Regions from separate parts of the Labrys sp. HAY1-8F genome, predicted to be linked through region 1. Evidence: riboswitches for the same ligand, from Rfam matches in the RefSeq annotation. Region 1 holds a riboswitch; the other holds the start of a gene.

Region 1 (7,320 bases):
GCACAATGGGCCTGTGCGGCACCTGCAAGGTACAATGTCTGTCGGGGGAGACCGCCATGACCCACCAGGGCGGCATCCGCGAGGAGGAAATCGCCGCCGGCCTGGTGCTGGCCTGCTGCACCCGGCCGCTCGGCCGTGTCGAGATCGAGGCTTGAGATGACGATTGCCGCGCAGAACACCGTCGACGTCGACGCCGCCATCGTGCACTCCATCCTGGAGGCTTCTCGGGACGAAGGTCCGACACTGCCAGAAGAGCGAGCCCGCACCTTGATGCTGGCCTGGATCCTCAGCCGCGAAGACGGTGCGGACCTGGCCAGGGAAGCCGTCGATCTGAAAGTCCTGCTGCTCGAGGCCTCGATCCCGGACAATCCGCTGCTGCCGCATCTGAGCAGCCTGCTCGACGAGGTGCGCGATCATGTCGGTCGGCGACGAGGCCGGCGGCGTTTGCGGGCAGATGCCTAAGCCAGCCAGATATAGCAGAGGCTAGAGGGCGGACGACACATCCATAGGCGCGGGATCAAGGCGAAAAGCGCAATAATATCCTCCCCTCGAGGGGGAGGGTCGACCCATAGTGTCGGGGTGGGGTGAACTTCTTCGCAAGAACCGCCGCTTTTGTCGGCAACGGGGCGGATAATCACCTCACCCCGGCCTTCCAGGCCGACCCTCCCCCTCCAGGGGAGGGTAAAGAATTGAGGCCTCGCTGCCTTGAGCCAGCGCCTATGGACGTCTCGTCCGCCTCTTCCCCTCCATGTATCTCACTCGCATCCCAGCATCATCAGACAGAAAACCGGCGCTTCCGGGATAGTTCACCTTGACCTCTCTTTTCTCAGCGCTATCATATAAGGATATCTTGATATCGTAATTCCGTTATAGGAGCTTGTGATGAGCGCTCCGGTCGAAGCCCTGTTCGCCGCGCCTGCCCCAACCGATCGGGGCGCGGAGATCCTCGCCGCCCTTACCGCCGCCGCGCGCGAGCGCATCCTGATCCTGGACGGCGCGATGGGCACGCAGATCCAGGGGCTCGGCTTCGAGGAGGACCATTTCCGGGGTGAGCGCTTCGTCGGCTGCGACTGCCATCTCAAGGGCAACAACGACCTTCTCACCCTCACCCAGCCTGCCGCAATCGAGGCGATTCATTACGCCTATGCCATGGCCGGCGCCGACATATTGGAGACGAACACCTTCTCCTCCACCTCGATCGCGCAGGCCGATTACGGCATGCAGGAGGCGGTCTACGATCTCAATCGCGATGGTGCGCGCCTCGCCCGCCGAGCCGCAATCAAGGCAGAGCAGCAGGACGGGCGCCGGCGCTTCGTCGCCGGCGCGCTTGGCCCAACCAATCGCACCGCCTCCATCTCGCCGGACGTCAACAATCCCGGCTATCGCGCCGTCAGCTTCGATGACCTCCGGATTGCCTATGCCGAGCAGATCCGCGGCCTCATCGACGGCGGCGCCGACATCATCCTGATCGAGACCATTTTCGACACGCTCAACGCCAAGGCCGCCATCTTCGCCTGCGAGGAAGTGTTTGGCGAAAAGGAAGTGCGCCTGCCCGTGATGATCTCGGGTACCATCACCGATCTCTCCGGCCGCACCCTCAGCGGACAGACACCGACGGCGTTCTGGCATTCGGTGCGGCATGCCCGACCCTTCACCATCGGCCTCAACTGCGCGCTCGGCGCCAATGCGATGCGGGCGCATCTCGACGAGATCTCCACGGTCGCGGATACCTTCGTCTGCGCCTATCCCAATGCCGGCCTGCCCAACGAGTTCGGCCAGTATGACGAGAGCCCAGAGGCGATGGCGGCGCAGATCGAGGGCTTTGCCCGCGACGGCCTGGTCAATATCGTCGGCGGCTGCTGCGGCTCGACGCCGGAGCATATCCGCGCCATCGCCGAAGCGGTCGGCCGGCACGCGCCGCGCCCGATTCCAGAGATCGAACCCAAGATGAAGCTGTCGGGGCTCGAGCCCTTCACGCTCGACGCGACCATCCCCTTCGTGAATGTGGGCGAGCGCACCAACGTCACCGGCTCTGCCAAGTTTCGTAAGCTCATCACCGCCGGCGACTATGCGACCGCACTCGACATCGCCCGCGACCAGGTCGCCAATGGCGCCCAGATCATCGACATCAACATGGACGAGGGCCTGATCGATTCCGAAAAGGCCATGGTCGAGTTCCTCAACCTGATCGCCGCCGAGCCGGACATCGCCCGCGTGCCGGTTATGATCGATTCCTCGAAATTCTCAATCATCGAGGCCGGCCTGAAATGCGTGCAGGGCAAACCGCTGGTCAATTCGATCTCCATGAAGGAAGGCGAGGAAGCCTTTCTTCACCATGCCCGCCTGGTGCGGGCCTACGGCGCGGCCGTGGTGGTGATGGCCTTCGACGAACAGGGACAGGCCGATACGCTGGAACGCAAGGTCGCCATCTGCAGCCGAGCCTATAAGCTCTTGACGGAGCAGGCGGGCTTCCCGCCCGAGGATATCGTCTTCGATCCCAACATCTTCGCCGTCGCCACCGGCATCGAGGAACATAACGGCTATGGCGTCGCCTTCATCGAGGCGACGCGGCAGATCAGGACCACCCTGCCCCACGCCCATATTTCGGGCGGGGTATCCAATCTCTCCTTCTCGTTCCGCGGCAATGAGCCGGTGCGAGAGGCCATGCACGCCGTGTTCCTCTACCATGCCATCCAGGCCGGCATGGACATGGGCATCGTCAATGCCGGGCAACTCGCCGTCTATGAATCCATCGATCCGGACTTGCGCGAAGCCTGCGAGGATGTCGTGCTCAACCGGCCCTCGCGCGGGGCGCTGAACCCGACCGAACGCCTGCTCGAACTGGCCGAGCGTTTCCGTGGCGCCGCCGGCAAGGAAGCCAAGGAAAAGGATCTCGCCTGGCGTGAGTGGCCGGTCGAGCAGCGCATATCCCATGCGCTCGTCAATGGCATTACCGAGTTCATCGATGCCGATACCGAGGAGGCGCGTCTTGCGGCCGCACGTCCCTTGCACGTCATTGAAGGGCCACTGATGGCCGGCATGAACGTGGTTGGCGATCTCTTCGGTGCAGGCAAGATGTTCCTGCCGCAAGTGGTGAAGTCGGCTCGTGTGATGAAGCAGGCCGTCGCCAGCCTCCTGCCCTATATGGAGGCCGAGAAGCTTGCCAATGGTGGCACTGGCGAACGCCAGAGCGCCGGCAAGATTTTGATGGCGACCGTGAAGGGCGACGTACACGACATCGGCAAGAACATCGTTGGCGTCGTGCTCGCCTGCAACAATTACGAGATCATCGATCTCGGCGTGATGGTGCCGTCGGCAAAAATCCTCGAGGTGGCGCGCCAGGAGAAGGTCGACATCATCGGGCTGTCGGGCCTGATCACACCCTCGCTCGACGAAATGGTGCATGTCGCCGCCGAGATGGAACGCGAGGGCTTCGACATCCCCCTGCTGATCGGCGGCGCCACTACCAGCCGCGTCCATACCGCCGTGAAGGTGCATCCGCGCTATGACCGTGGCCAGGCCGTCTATGTGACGGATGCGAGCCGCGCCGTCGGCGTCGTCTCCAGCCTGCTGTCCCCCGCGAACAAGGCGGGCTATGTCGAAACCGTCCAGGCCGAATACGCCAAGGTCGCGGCGGCGCATGCCCGCAGCGAGGCCGACAAGCTGCGCCTGCCGCTCGCCAAGGCCAGGGCCAACGCCCACAAGGTGGATTGGACAGGCTTCACGGCACCGAAACCATCCTTCCTGGGAACACGGGTCTTCGAGAACTACGATCTCGCCGAGCTTTCGCGCTACATCGACTGGACGCCGTTCTTCCAGACCTGGGAACTGAAGGGGCGTTATCCCGCCATCCTGTCCGACGAGAAGCAGGGAGCGGCTGCACGCCAGCTTTTCGACGATGCCCGGGCCATGTTGGCACGCATCATCGCGGAGAAATGGTTCCAGCCAAAAGCCATAATCGGCTTCTGGCCGGCGAATGCCGTCGGCGACGATATACATTTGTATACGGATGAGAACCGCAGCCGGAAGCTCGCAAGCTTGCACACCCTGCGCCAGCAGCTCACCAAGCGCGACGGGCGGGCAAATGTCGCCCTCTCCGACTTCGTTGCCCCTGAAACGAGTGGCCAGGGCGACTATCTCGGCGGCTTCGTGGTCACGGCCGGCATGGAAGAGGACGAGATCGCCAAGCGCTTCGAACGCGCCAATGACGACTATGGCTCGATCATGGTTAAGGCCCTGGCCGACCGTTTCGCCGAGGCTTTCGCCGAACGCATGCATGAGCGCGTCCGCAAGGAGTTCTGGGGCTATGCGATCGACGAGAACCTGGCCCCCGACCAGCTCATCGGCGAACCCTATCGCGGTATCCGCCCTGCCCCGGGCTATCCCGCCCAGCCCGACCATACCGAGAAGGGCACACTGTTCCACCTGCTCGACGCCGAAGAACGCATCGGCGTACGCCTGACCGAGAGCTATGCGATGTGGCCGGGCGCCTCGGTGTCCGGGCTCTATTTCGCCCATCCCGATGCCTATTACTTCGGGGTGTCGAAGATCGAGCAGGACCAGGTCGAGGATTACGCCACCCGCAAGGGCATGACGGTGAACGAAGTCGAACGCTGGCTTTCGCCAGTGCTGAACTATGTGCCACGAACGGCGGAGGCGGCGGAGTAGATTCCCGGGATCGCCGGCTTCCGGTCCACGGATATGCACGGGGAACATGGAGGGTCGATCTCCAGATCGACCATCTTCCCTCTTCCTCACGTGCGACGCTTCCAAGATGGTCGATCTGGAGATCGACCCTCCAATCCCGCAAGGTGAGAGCCCATCTGCCCACCGCTCACGCTCCCAGGATTGCCATTGATTTCCATTCACCACAGGATTACCTCTTCTTCCGTGGTGATTTGGCCGGCCGGCTTGCAGCCACGTTAAACAACTCGCTAAAGGGCCGCTGGATGCATTCCATCCGTGGACCTGTCGCATTGCTTTCCGGCTGGCCCAACGTCGATCGAGTGCAACATGCCTATCAAGATTCCGGATACCCTGCCCGCCTTCTCCACCCTGGTCAGCGAAGGAGTGCGGGTGATGACGGAAACTGCCGCCATCCGGCAGGATATCCGTCCGCTGCAGATAGGCCTGCTCAATCTGATGCCCAACAAGATCCGCACCGAGTTGCAGATGGCGCGCCTGGTCGGCGCCACGCCGCTGCAGGTCGAACTCTCGCTGGTGCGTGTCGGCGGCCACCGTGCCAAGAATACCTCCGAGGACCACCTGCTTGCCTTCTACGAAACCTGGGAAGAGGTGCGCGAGCGCAAATTCGACGGCTTCATCATCACCGGCGCGCCGGTGGAGACCCTGCCCTTCGAGGACGTGACCTATTGGAAGGAACTCGAGCAGATCCTCGACTGGACCACGACCAACGTGCATTCCACGCTGAACGTGTGCTGGGGCGCGATGGCGGCCATCTGGCATTTTCACCGCATTCCCAAATATGACCTGACCGAGAAGGCCTTTGGTGTTTACCAGCACCACAACCGCAAGCCTTCCTCGATCTATCTCAACGGCTTTTCAGACGACTTCCACATCCCCGTCTCGCGTTGGACGGAAGTGCGCAGCGAAGATGTGCGCAAGAACGCCGAGTTGGAGATCCTGATGGATTCGGACGAAACCGGCGTGTGTCTCATTCACGAGCAAAAGGGCAACCGGCTCTATCTGTTCAACCATGTCGAATATGAATCGACCTCGCTGGCCGATGAGTATTTCCGCGACGTCGACTCGGGCGTGCCGATCAAGCTGCCGAAGAACTACTTCCCCTATGACGATCCATCCTTCCCGCCGCGCAATTTCTGGCGCAGCCACGCCCATCTTCTGTTCGGCAACTGGATCAACGAGATCTACCAGACGACATCCTATGACCTGAGCGAAGTCGGCAGGGGGCGCTGAGATTCTCTCGGGTGCACGGGCGTCTAGGCGCGGATTGGATGGTCGATCTCCAGATCGACCATCTTGGAAGCACCGTCGCGCAGGAGAGGAAGAAGGTCGATCTGGAGATCGACCCTCCAATCCGCGCTTATCCTGCTAAAGAAAGTGCCCGCGCCCCCGGAATCCCCTCAATCCTTGGCGCGATCCATGCGCATCAGCAACTGCTCGGTCTTGGCGTCTTCGATGCGGATGTGCAGCCGGCCGGCCTCCTGCTGGTCCGTGCAAGGTCTTGATCGGCGTCACGCAGGTCTGGATCAGCATCACCGTGCCCATGGCCAGACAGGCCTTGATCCAGGCCGAGGCGGGTGGCAGTCGGCGCACCATCGCCAATCGCACCTTGATCGCGCTCGCCAATGGCTATCTGGATTTCGCCGCCGAGCATGGCGGGCACTGGCACGCCCTCTTCGACTTCCGCCTTCCGGACGGCCAGGACCTGCCGGAAGACCATTTGTGCCAGCAAGATGCGCTCTTCCAGCATCTGGAAGCCCCGCTCGCCGTGCTCCAGCCGGGTCTGCCTCTTTCCGAAAAATCTCTTCTCGCCCGCTCTCTCTTCTCGGCCGCCCATGGCATGGTGCTGCTCGGACTGGAGGGCAAGCTGGTGCAGTTGCCCCTGCCCTATCTGCGCGAACAGGTCGCCCTGGTAGTCAGCGCCATGGGCCGCGGCCTCGAATGCAGCTGAGGGCTTGTTCCTCTGCAGGCGTCAAAGCAAGCCCAATCGCCTCGCAACACGCCTGCGCTGGTCGATGATGGTGTGCCGATAGAGGGAGGGCTCCAATCGAAACTCTGGTGAAATCGGCCATGTCATGCCTGCAAGATCGAGCATGGTCTGGGCATTGCTGCCCATCTTGGACATGCCGGTTCCCCCTTCGCCGAAGCGAACCACCACATTGTCGCCAAGCCGGACGATCTGGCCGTTGTTGGGGCCGTTGACGCCGCGGGCGCAAGGCCAGGCGCAGACCACATCTTCGAATGTCAGCCCGCAATCGGGCGTGAGGATGCTGAGTATGCTCGCCAGCGCGCTGATGGCGTAGCTTCTGCTGTAGACAGGCAAGCCGATGACCCCGCCGCAGGTCAATTTCATGACGAGATGGCTGGACGTCCGCCCGACCTCGACAAAATGCGTCTGCTTCATGCCGGTGAATGGCAGATTTCTCACCCTATCGGGATCGGTGATCCGAAACAGGAGCTGCGACGAAACCCCGGTCGCGATGGTCTGATGGGGTACCGGCAGGTCGAACCGAAGGCGATCCGATAGGCGAGACAGTGCCGAGCCCCCCCGATCATAGTGAAAGGTCGCTGTCGGGCCGAGGGAGAGACATAGATGGTCTAGGGCAACATGCGTGC
Region 2 (7,320 bases), 4.6 Mb from region 1:
TCAGGCAGAAGGTCACGGCGAGACCTGGCAGCAGCAGCGGCAGAAAGATGTAGCGAAAACGCGCGGCCGGCCTGGCGCCCAACGTTGCCGCCGCATTCTCCAGGGCCGGATCGATGCCGGTGACATAGGAGAGCGTCAGGAGGAAGGTGAACGGGAAGCCGGTGATCACCAGCGACAGGAACACCCCCCAGTAGTTGTGGACGAGCTTGACCGGGCCGACCCCCACAAGGGTGAGCGCCCGGTTGAACCAGCCTTGCGGCCCGAGATAGTTGAGCAGGCCCTCGGCTACCAGCACCGTGCCGAGTGTGATGGGCAGTACCAGGATGGTGGTGAGCAGGCGCTGATTGTCGAGAAGGCGGACGCGGAAAGCCACCGGTATGGCGGCGAGCAGGTTGAACAGTGTGGCCGGTACTGCGATCCACAGGGTGGTGGCGATCGTGCCGTAGAGTGCGGGGTCGCTGAAGAAGGCGATGTAATTGCCGAAGGTCGAGCCATCCTTGGGCTGGAACGACAGCCAGAGTCCGTAGAAGAACGGGTAGATGAACAGGGCCAGCAGGAACAGCACGGCCGGCAGGACGAGCAGGGTGACGCCATCGATACCGCGCGCGGCGAGGCGCGTCTTCAAACTGACGGCAGGCGGCATGTTCATCGCGCCACCTCGTTGAAGACCAGTACGCGCGCCGGATCCGCGCTCAGATGCACCTTGTCGCCCGGCTGCATGCGCTGCCGCGCCCTGAAGAAGAGCTCGTTGCCGGCGGGGCCCCGGGCTGCGCCGAAGAAGGCGTGGCCGCGATATTCGCAGATGTCGACGATGGCGGGGAAACCTCGTTCACCGGCCGTCAGGTCGTCGGGGCGAATCGCGGCGACCGCCCTTGGCCCGTTCAGCGCCTCACGGGGGACGCCGTCGATGCGCTCGCCGGCGATTTCCAGCGTAACGCCGTCGTCGGACGAGGCGATGATCGTGCCCGGCAGGCGGTTGCGGAATCCCATGAATTCGGCGACGTCCAGGGTCGCCGGGCGCTGATAGAGATCCTCGGGCGTGCCGATCTGGCGGATCTCGCCATCGCGGAGGACGATGATGCGGTCGGCAAGGGAAAGCGCCTCGTCCTGGTCATGGGTGACATAGAGGGTGATCGAGCCGAGCCCGGCATGGATGCGGCGGATCTCCTGGCGCATCTCAAGGCGGAGCTTGGCGTCGAGATTGGATAGGGGCTCATCCATCAACACGAGTGGCGGTTCCACCGCGATGGCGCGGGCGATGGCAACCCGCTGCTGCTGCCCGCCTGACAATTGGCCGGGCAACTTGGCGGCCTGGTCGGTGAGCCTGACCGTCGCCAATGCGGTGTCGATGCGCGCCGAGGCTTCATCCCGCGGCACGCTGCGCATGCGCAGGCCGAAGCCGACATTGTCCCTGACGCTCATATGAGGAAACAGGGCGTAGTTCTGGAACACCATGCCGAAACCGCGGTCTTCCGGACCAAGCGTGTCGATGCGGCGGTCGTCGAGCCAGATCGAGCCACGCGTGGTGGGCAGCAGGCCGGCGATGCAGTTGAGCGCGGTCGACTTGCCGCAGCCGGAGGGGCCGAGCAGGGCGATGAACTCGCCCCGCTGAACCGTGAAGGACAGATCCTTCAAGGCGTTCATGGCGCCGAAGTCGCGCCCGACCTGGTCGAGCCTCAGATGGCTGAAGCTGTTGAGTGGTGACATCGAACCTGCCGCTTTACCGCGAATGCCGGAAAGGGAGGCCGCCACCCGGTGGGGAACGATCTCCCGACGATACCCAAAAGTGGGCGTCATTTGGTCTTGGCGGCGCCGATCTGCTTGTCCCACATGTTGAATGCCACCACCATCTTGGCGGGCTCCAGCGGCAGTTCGGTGGGAATTTCGGCGATCAGCTTCTCATATTCCGGACGGCCGAATTCGCCGATGGCAGCCTGGCTATCCTCCGGTGCCATGGCGAGGGTGACGTTCTTGACCGCCGGTCCCGGATAGAAATAGCCCTGGTCGTAGGTATAGGCCTGCTGCTCAGGCGTCAGCATGAAGCTGATCAGGTCGAGCAGCACCGCGACCTTCTCGGGGGCGAGCCCCTTGGGAATGCAGGCGTAATGGGCGTCGGTGACCCAGTGAAAGCCTTTCAGCGTCGAGATCGCAGCGCTCTTGGGCACCACGCCGAGCACACGCGGATTGATGTCCCAGCCAGTGGTCGAGACGGTCATGTCGCGCGAGCCCTCGCCGAACTCCTTCATCGTCGCGCCCGTGCCGGTGGGATAATATTCGACGGTCTCGCCCAACTCCTTCAGATAGGCCCAGGTTTTCTCCCAGCCATTGACGGGGTCCTTCGGATCCTTGTCGCCGAGAATATAGGGAAGCCCCATCAGGAAAGTGCGTCCCGGGCCCGAATTGGCTGGCCGAGCGTAAATGAAGCGGTTGGGATTGGCCTTGGCATAGGCGAGCAGTTCTTCGGCCGTGGTTGGCGGCTTGGCAACGCGCTCGGGTGCATATTCGATCAATGGCCCGGAGGGATAGTAGGAAACGATGACGCCGGCGCCATTCGCCAGCCCCTGCATCCGGGCGGCCGGCGCGAGCAGGATGTCGTCGAGCTTGGGCAACGCCGAGGCGAGATCGGGCAGTAGCGGCACCCAGATCTTCTGATCCAGGCCGGCGGATAGCGCGTCCGTGCCGGTGAGAACGAGATCGATGTCGACTCGGCCAGCATCCTGCTGGGCCTTGAGCTTGCCGGGGAGGTCCGGTGCCGGTGCCTTGGTGAAGCTGATCTTCGATACCAGTTCCGGCTTGGCCTTGGCGTAGTTCTGGATGGCCTTCTGGGTGAGGGCGAGGTTGCCGGCAACATCGACGACATTGAGCGTGACAGGCGATTTCGGCAGGGCCGGGGTTTCCGCCTTGGCGCCGGCAATGCCGAGGGCCGCAAAGCCGATGCCGGCGCCGAGGGCCTGGCGGCGGGTTATCTGAGCAGTCATGACATTCCTCCCATTCTTGATTTTCAGCGGCGGCTCGTGCCGCCTGTGGCGTTCCTCGTTTGCGTCGTCGTGCCGTCTTCCGCGGCATCCATCAGGAAATAGGTTTCGACATTGGCGATATGCGCCTGCATGGCCTGGCGCGCGCCAGGGCCATTGCCCCCGGCGATGGCGTCGCGAATGGCCTGGTGATCGGCCATGTTGGTGCGCAGCTTGGTCGAGTTCTTGGTCAATTCGCCCAGCCGGTCGAAGATGCGGCCGCGCATGTCGCCCCATAGGAGCTCCATCGTCCGGGTGAGCACCGGATTGCCGGTGGCTTCGGCGATGCCCAGATGGAAGGTGCGATCGGCTTCGAAAGAGTCCTCGCCCTTGAGCGATTCCTGCCGGTACCAGGCCAGAGCCTGGTCGAGACGCTCGATGTCTGCCGGCTTGGCCATCTCGGCGGCGGTGGCCGCAATCTCGCCCTCGATGATGCGGCGGGCCGCGAGCAGATCGAAGGCGCTTGGGCCGGCATCGCCGAGTTCGCCGGTGCGCGGTGATCCGTCGGAGACATAGCTGCCCGTACCCGTCTTCACTTCAACGAAGCCGGAGATTTCGAGGGCGATCATCGCCTCGCGCACGACAGGCCGGCTGACGCCCAGTTTCCTGGCTAGGTCCCGTTCGGCCGGGAGGCGCGTGCCCGGCGGCAATTCGCCCGAGCGGATGAGCCCGACGACCTGCTCGGCAATCTGCTGAAACAATCTCTGCGACGCCACGGCCTGAAACGGCATGGTTCTATCTCGCCGGTCATTCTGCTTGCTTCGAGCCTATCACCGACAGCCCAACATTCAAGTGGCTAGGTGGCCTGACCACACGGCCCATAGACGGTCTTCATCTGTGTTCTGCAGCCTTATGCCGCCAGATTCGAAACGGGGTCGATGCCGAGCTGTCGCCTGAGTTCGATCCAACCCTTGGGCGTGATCTTAACCGCCCGCGAAGTCCTTGCTGCGGCGCAGCCATCCCAGCTTGCACATCGTGCTCAGCAGTTGGACGCCGAGCGGGCCCGCGAGGTGATGGCTGCGCTCGGTCCAGTCGAGGCACTGGCGCGCAAGCCCCCGTGCGGTGGGCTTCAGCGCCGCGATATCGAGGCCGATCGACCCGAACCAGGCGTTGCCGCTGGCCGTGACGCGAAACTGCTTGTCGGCGGCCGGGACGAGATAGCCATGCTCGACCAAGCCTTGTGTCACGGCGACGCCGACCTGTCCGGCCAGATGGTCGTAGCAACACCGGCAATAGCGCAGTTCGCGCGCTTTGCCGGTGATCGCCTTGCGCCGCACCGCCTGGTCCGGTGCGAGCACGGACAGGCACTCCAGCGCCTCGGCGACATGGCCGCCGGCCAGGCGGTAATAGCGATGACGCCCTTCCGTCTCGACGGCAAGGAGGCCACCGGCAAGCAGCTTGGCCAAATGGGAGCTCGCGGTCTGAGGCGCGATACGGGCGGCATAGGCCAATTCGCCTGCCGGCAGGGCACGGCCATCGAGCAATGCGGTGAGCATCAGAGCGCGAGCGGGATCGGCGACCAATGATGCGGCAAAGGCAAAATCCGGAATCTCGGGCATGGCATCCTTTTTCTGGAGTGACTATGCACCAATCCGAAACGGCATGCTTCGACGCAGGCCGAAGCATCCGATGCAAACATGGAGTCAAGAAGGGCCCAAGCCATTGGAGGTTGCCGCCACGGAGTGCATTCGTGCGTCGAACCCGCCCCGCTCGCGCCTGCGTCACCGGAGCCTGGCCCTGTAACATCGTACTTCGCCGCGACGGCACGGCTTCGGCTCTCATCAACGTGGCGCGCATGGTCGGAGCGACCGCCGGCGTCGCGGTCCTCGGCTCGCTCTATGCCGTTCTCGGCGGTGGCCCGGCCGGATTGGCTGGTGCCATGACCATGGGCGGGCTGGTGCAGATTTTTACTGCCGCGATGGCTTGGCGAGCGGCGCCAGCCAACCGATGATCCTCGTCGAGGTCCGCCTGTCAGGCCTATCTGAAATGCTTGGATAGTTTCAGCGCCTGGCCCTGATAGTTCGAATTGAGGCCGGAGCCGTATAGGATCTGAGGGCGTTCGAGCATGCGCTCATAGATCAGGCGCCCGACGATCTGGCCGTCCTCGACGATGAAGGGCACCTCGCGCGAGCGCACTTCCAGCACGGCCCGGGCCGCCTCCATGCCATCGGGCGAATAGCCGAAGCCGGGATCGAAGAAGCCGGCATAATGCACGCGGAACTCGCCCACCAGCGGGTCGAACGGCACCATTTCGGCTGCGAATTCCGGTGGCACATGCACGGCTTCCTTGGACGCCAGGATGTAGAACTCGTCCGGGTCGAGGATCATGTCGTTCTTGCCGCGATGCGGGATGGGCTCCCAGAAATCGAGCAGATCGCAGGCCGCCCGCTTGTCGACATCAACAACGGCGGTGTGGCGCTTGGCGCGGTAGCCGACGATACCGTCGCCGAAACCGGTGAGGTCGACGGAGACGGCGACACCGCCGGCGATGTCCGGGTCGGGTGACGAAACCAAGCCCATGCGGCGCTGCAATTCGCGCAAGGAGGCATCGTCGATGCGGGCTTCGCCACGGCGGAAGCGGATCTGGCTCAGGCGCGATCCCGTCCGCACCAGCACCGGGAAGGTGCGCGGTCCGATTTCAGCATAGAGCGGCCCGTCATAACCCGCCTCGACCTGGTCGAAGGCGCGGGCATGGTCGGTGATGACACGGGTGAAGACGTCGAGGCGACCGGTCGAGCTCTTGGGATTGGTGGAAGCGAGAACGCCATCCGGCATTTGCAGGCTTTCGAGCAGGGGCACGATGTAGACGCAGCCCGTCTCCAGCACGGCACCCTTGGTCAGGTCGATCTCATGCAAGGCGAGGTCCCTGATGCGCTCGGCCACGGTGTTGCGCGGCCCCGGCAGGAAGCTCGCCCGCATGCGGTAGGCCTTGGCGCCGAGGCGCAGATCGAGACTGGCGGGCTGAATCTGATCCGAAGCCAGAGGTTGTTCGATGCGGACGGCTCCCGTCTCGACCAGGCCAGCAATCGCCTGGGAGGGCAGGATGCCAAAAGTGTGCAGAAGGCCTGGGGAATGCGGGATGTTCGGGGAGGGCATGGCTCTCGCTTTTTTCTGCCAGCTTATTGCGGTTCCTGGTCTTGCTAGACGAAACCATCCATTGACGCCATCCGGGAGTAGGGCTACTCAACAGTCTTCGTCGTGGTGGATTTGGGCCGGCCGGCTTGCAGCCACGTAAAACAACTCGCTAAAGGGCCGTGGGAAAGAGCGCTGGCGCTCGACTTGCGGCTATCGGGATTGCCGCAGATGACCAAACCTTTGACTTCAGCACCTTCCACCCGGGAATTGCGCCCGGCCACCCGGCTCGTGCATGCCGGCACGCTGCGCTCGCAATATGCGGAGACGTCGGAGGCGCTGTTCCTCACCCAGGGATTTGTCTACGAGAGTGCCGAACAGGCGGAGGCCCGCTTCAAGGGCGAGGATGTCGGCTTCATCTATAGCCGCTTTTCCAATCCCACCGTGGCGATGTTCGAGCAGCGCATGGCGGAACTGGAGGGAGCCGAGGCAGCTCGCGCCACCGCCTCGGGCATGGCCGCCGTCACCGCGACCCTGATCGGCCAGCTCAAGACCGGCGACCACGTCGTCGCCGCCAAGGCGCTGTTCGGCTCCTGCCGCTATGTCATCGAGGAACTGCTGCCGCGCTTCGGCGTCACCTCCACCCTGGTCGACGGCACCGAGCTTGCCCAATGGCAGGCGGCGGTGCGGCCGGAGACGAAGGTGTTCTTCCTTGAAAGCCCGACCAATCCCACGCTCGAGATTCTCGACATCGCCGCCATAGCCAAGATCGCCAAGAGCGCCGGCGCCACGCTGGTGGTGGATAATGTCTTCGCGACGCCGCTGCTGCAGAGCCCGCTCGAACTCGGTGCCGATTGCGTGGTCTATTCGGCCACCAAGCATATTGACGGGCAGGGCCGCTGTCTGGCCGGTGTGATCCTGGCATCCGAGAAGTTCATCAACGACCACATCCAAACCTATTTGCGCCAGACCGGTCCCTCGATCTCGCCTTTCAATGCCTGGGTGATGCTCAAGGGCCTGGAGACTCTGGAACTCAGGGTCGAACGCCAGATCGCCAATGCGGTAAAGGTTGCCGATGCCCTGGGGAACCACAAGGCAGTCGAGCGCGTGATCTATCCCTTCCGCGACGATCATCCGCAGGTGGAACTCGCACGCCGCCAAATGAAGGCGGGCGGCACGCTGGTGACCTTCGAGGTGAAGGGCGGCAAGAGCGCGGCGTTCAAGGTTGCCAATG

Evidence for each region. A riboswitch is a leader RNA that binds a small molecule or an ion and turns the genes downstream of it on or off. The one in region 1 is predicted to bind S-adenosylmethionine.
Region 2: it holds a riboswitch for S-adenosylmethionine, as region 1 does, so the genes downstream of both, ACR9ZN_RS34440 (O-succinylhomoserine sulfhydrylase) here and metA (homoserine O-acetyltransferase MetA) in region 1, are expected to answer to the same signal.

The regions. Positions count from the first base shown of each region.
Region 1 covers NZ_JBPGWZ010000002.1:920,986-928,305, forward strand. Annotated here, with positions in the region: gene ACR9ZN_RS13290 (FAD-binding oxidoreductase) at 1-155, shown strand, start outside; gene ACR9ZN_RS13295 (hypothetical protein) at 157-462, shown strand; gene metH (methionine synthase) at 883-4,668, shown strand; SAM riboswitch at 4,881-4,958, shown strand; gene metA (homoserine O-acetyltransferase MetA) at 5,014-5,937, shown strand; gene ACR9ZN_RS13310 (hypothetical protein) at 5,976-6,209, shown strand; gene ACR9ZN_RS13315 (TetR-like C-terminal domain-containing protein) at 6,206-6,655, shown strand; gene ACR9ZN_RS13320 (hypothetical protein) at 6,677-7,320, opposite strand, start outside.
Region 2 covers NZ_JBPGWZ010000002.1:5,477,644-5,484,963, forward strand. Annotated here, with positions in the region: gene ACR9ZN_RS34405 (ABC transporter permease) at 1-649, opposite strand, end outside; gene ACR9ZN_RS34410 (ABC transporter ATP-binding protein) at 646-1,707, opposite strand; gene ACR9ZN_RS34415 (ABC transporter substrate-binding protein) at 1,794-2,978, opposite strand; gene ACR9ZN_RS34420 (FadR/GntR family transcriptional regulator) at 3,002-3,745, opposite strand; gene ACR9ZN_RS34425 (ArsR/SmtB family transcription factor) at 3,938-4,573, opposite strand; gene ACR9ZN_RS34430 (hypothetical protein) at 4,705-4,965, shown strand; gene ACR9ZN_RS34435 (2'-deoxycytidine 5'-triphosphate deaminase) at 4,992-6,110, opposite strand; SAM riboswitch at 6,203-6,282, shown strand; gene ACR9ZN_RS34440 (O-succinylhomoserine sulfhydrylase) at 6,318-7,320, shown strand, end outside.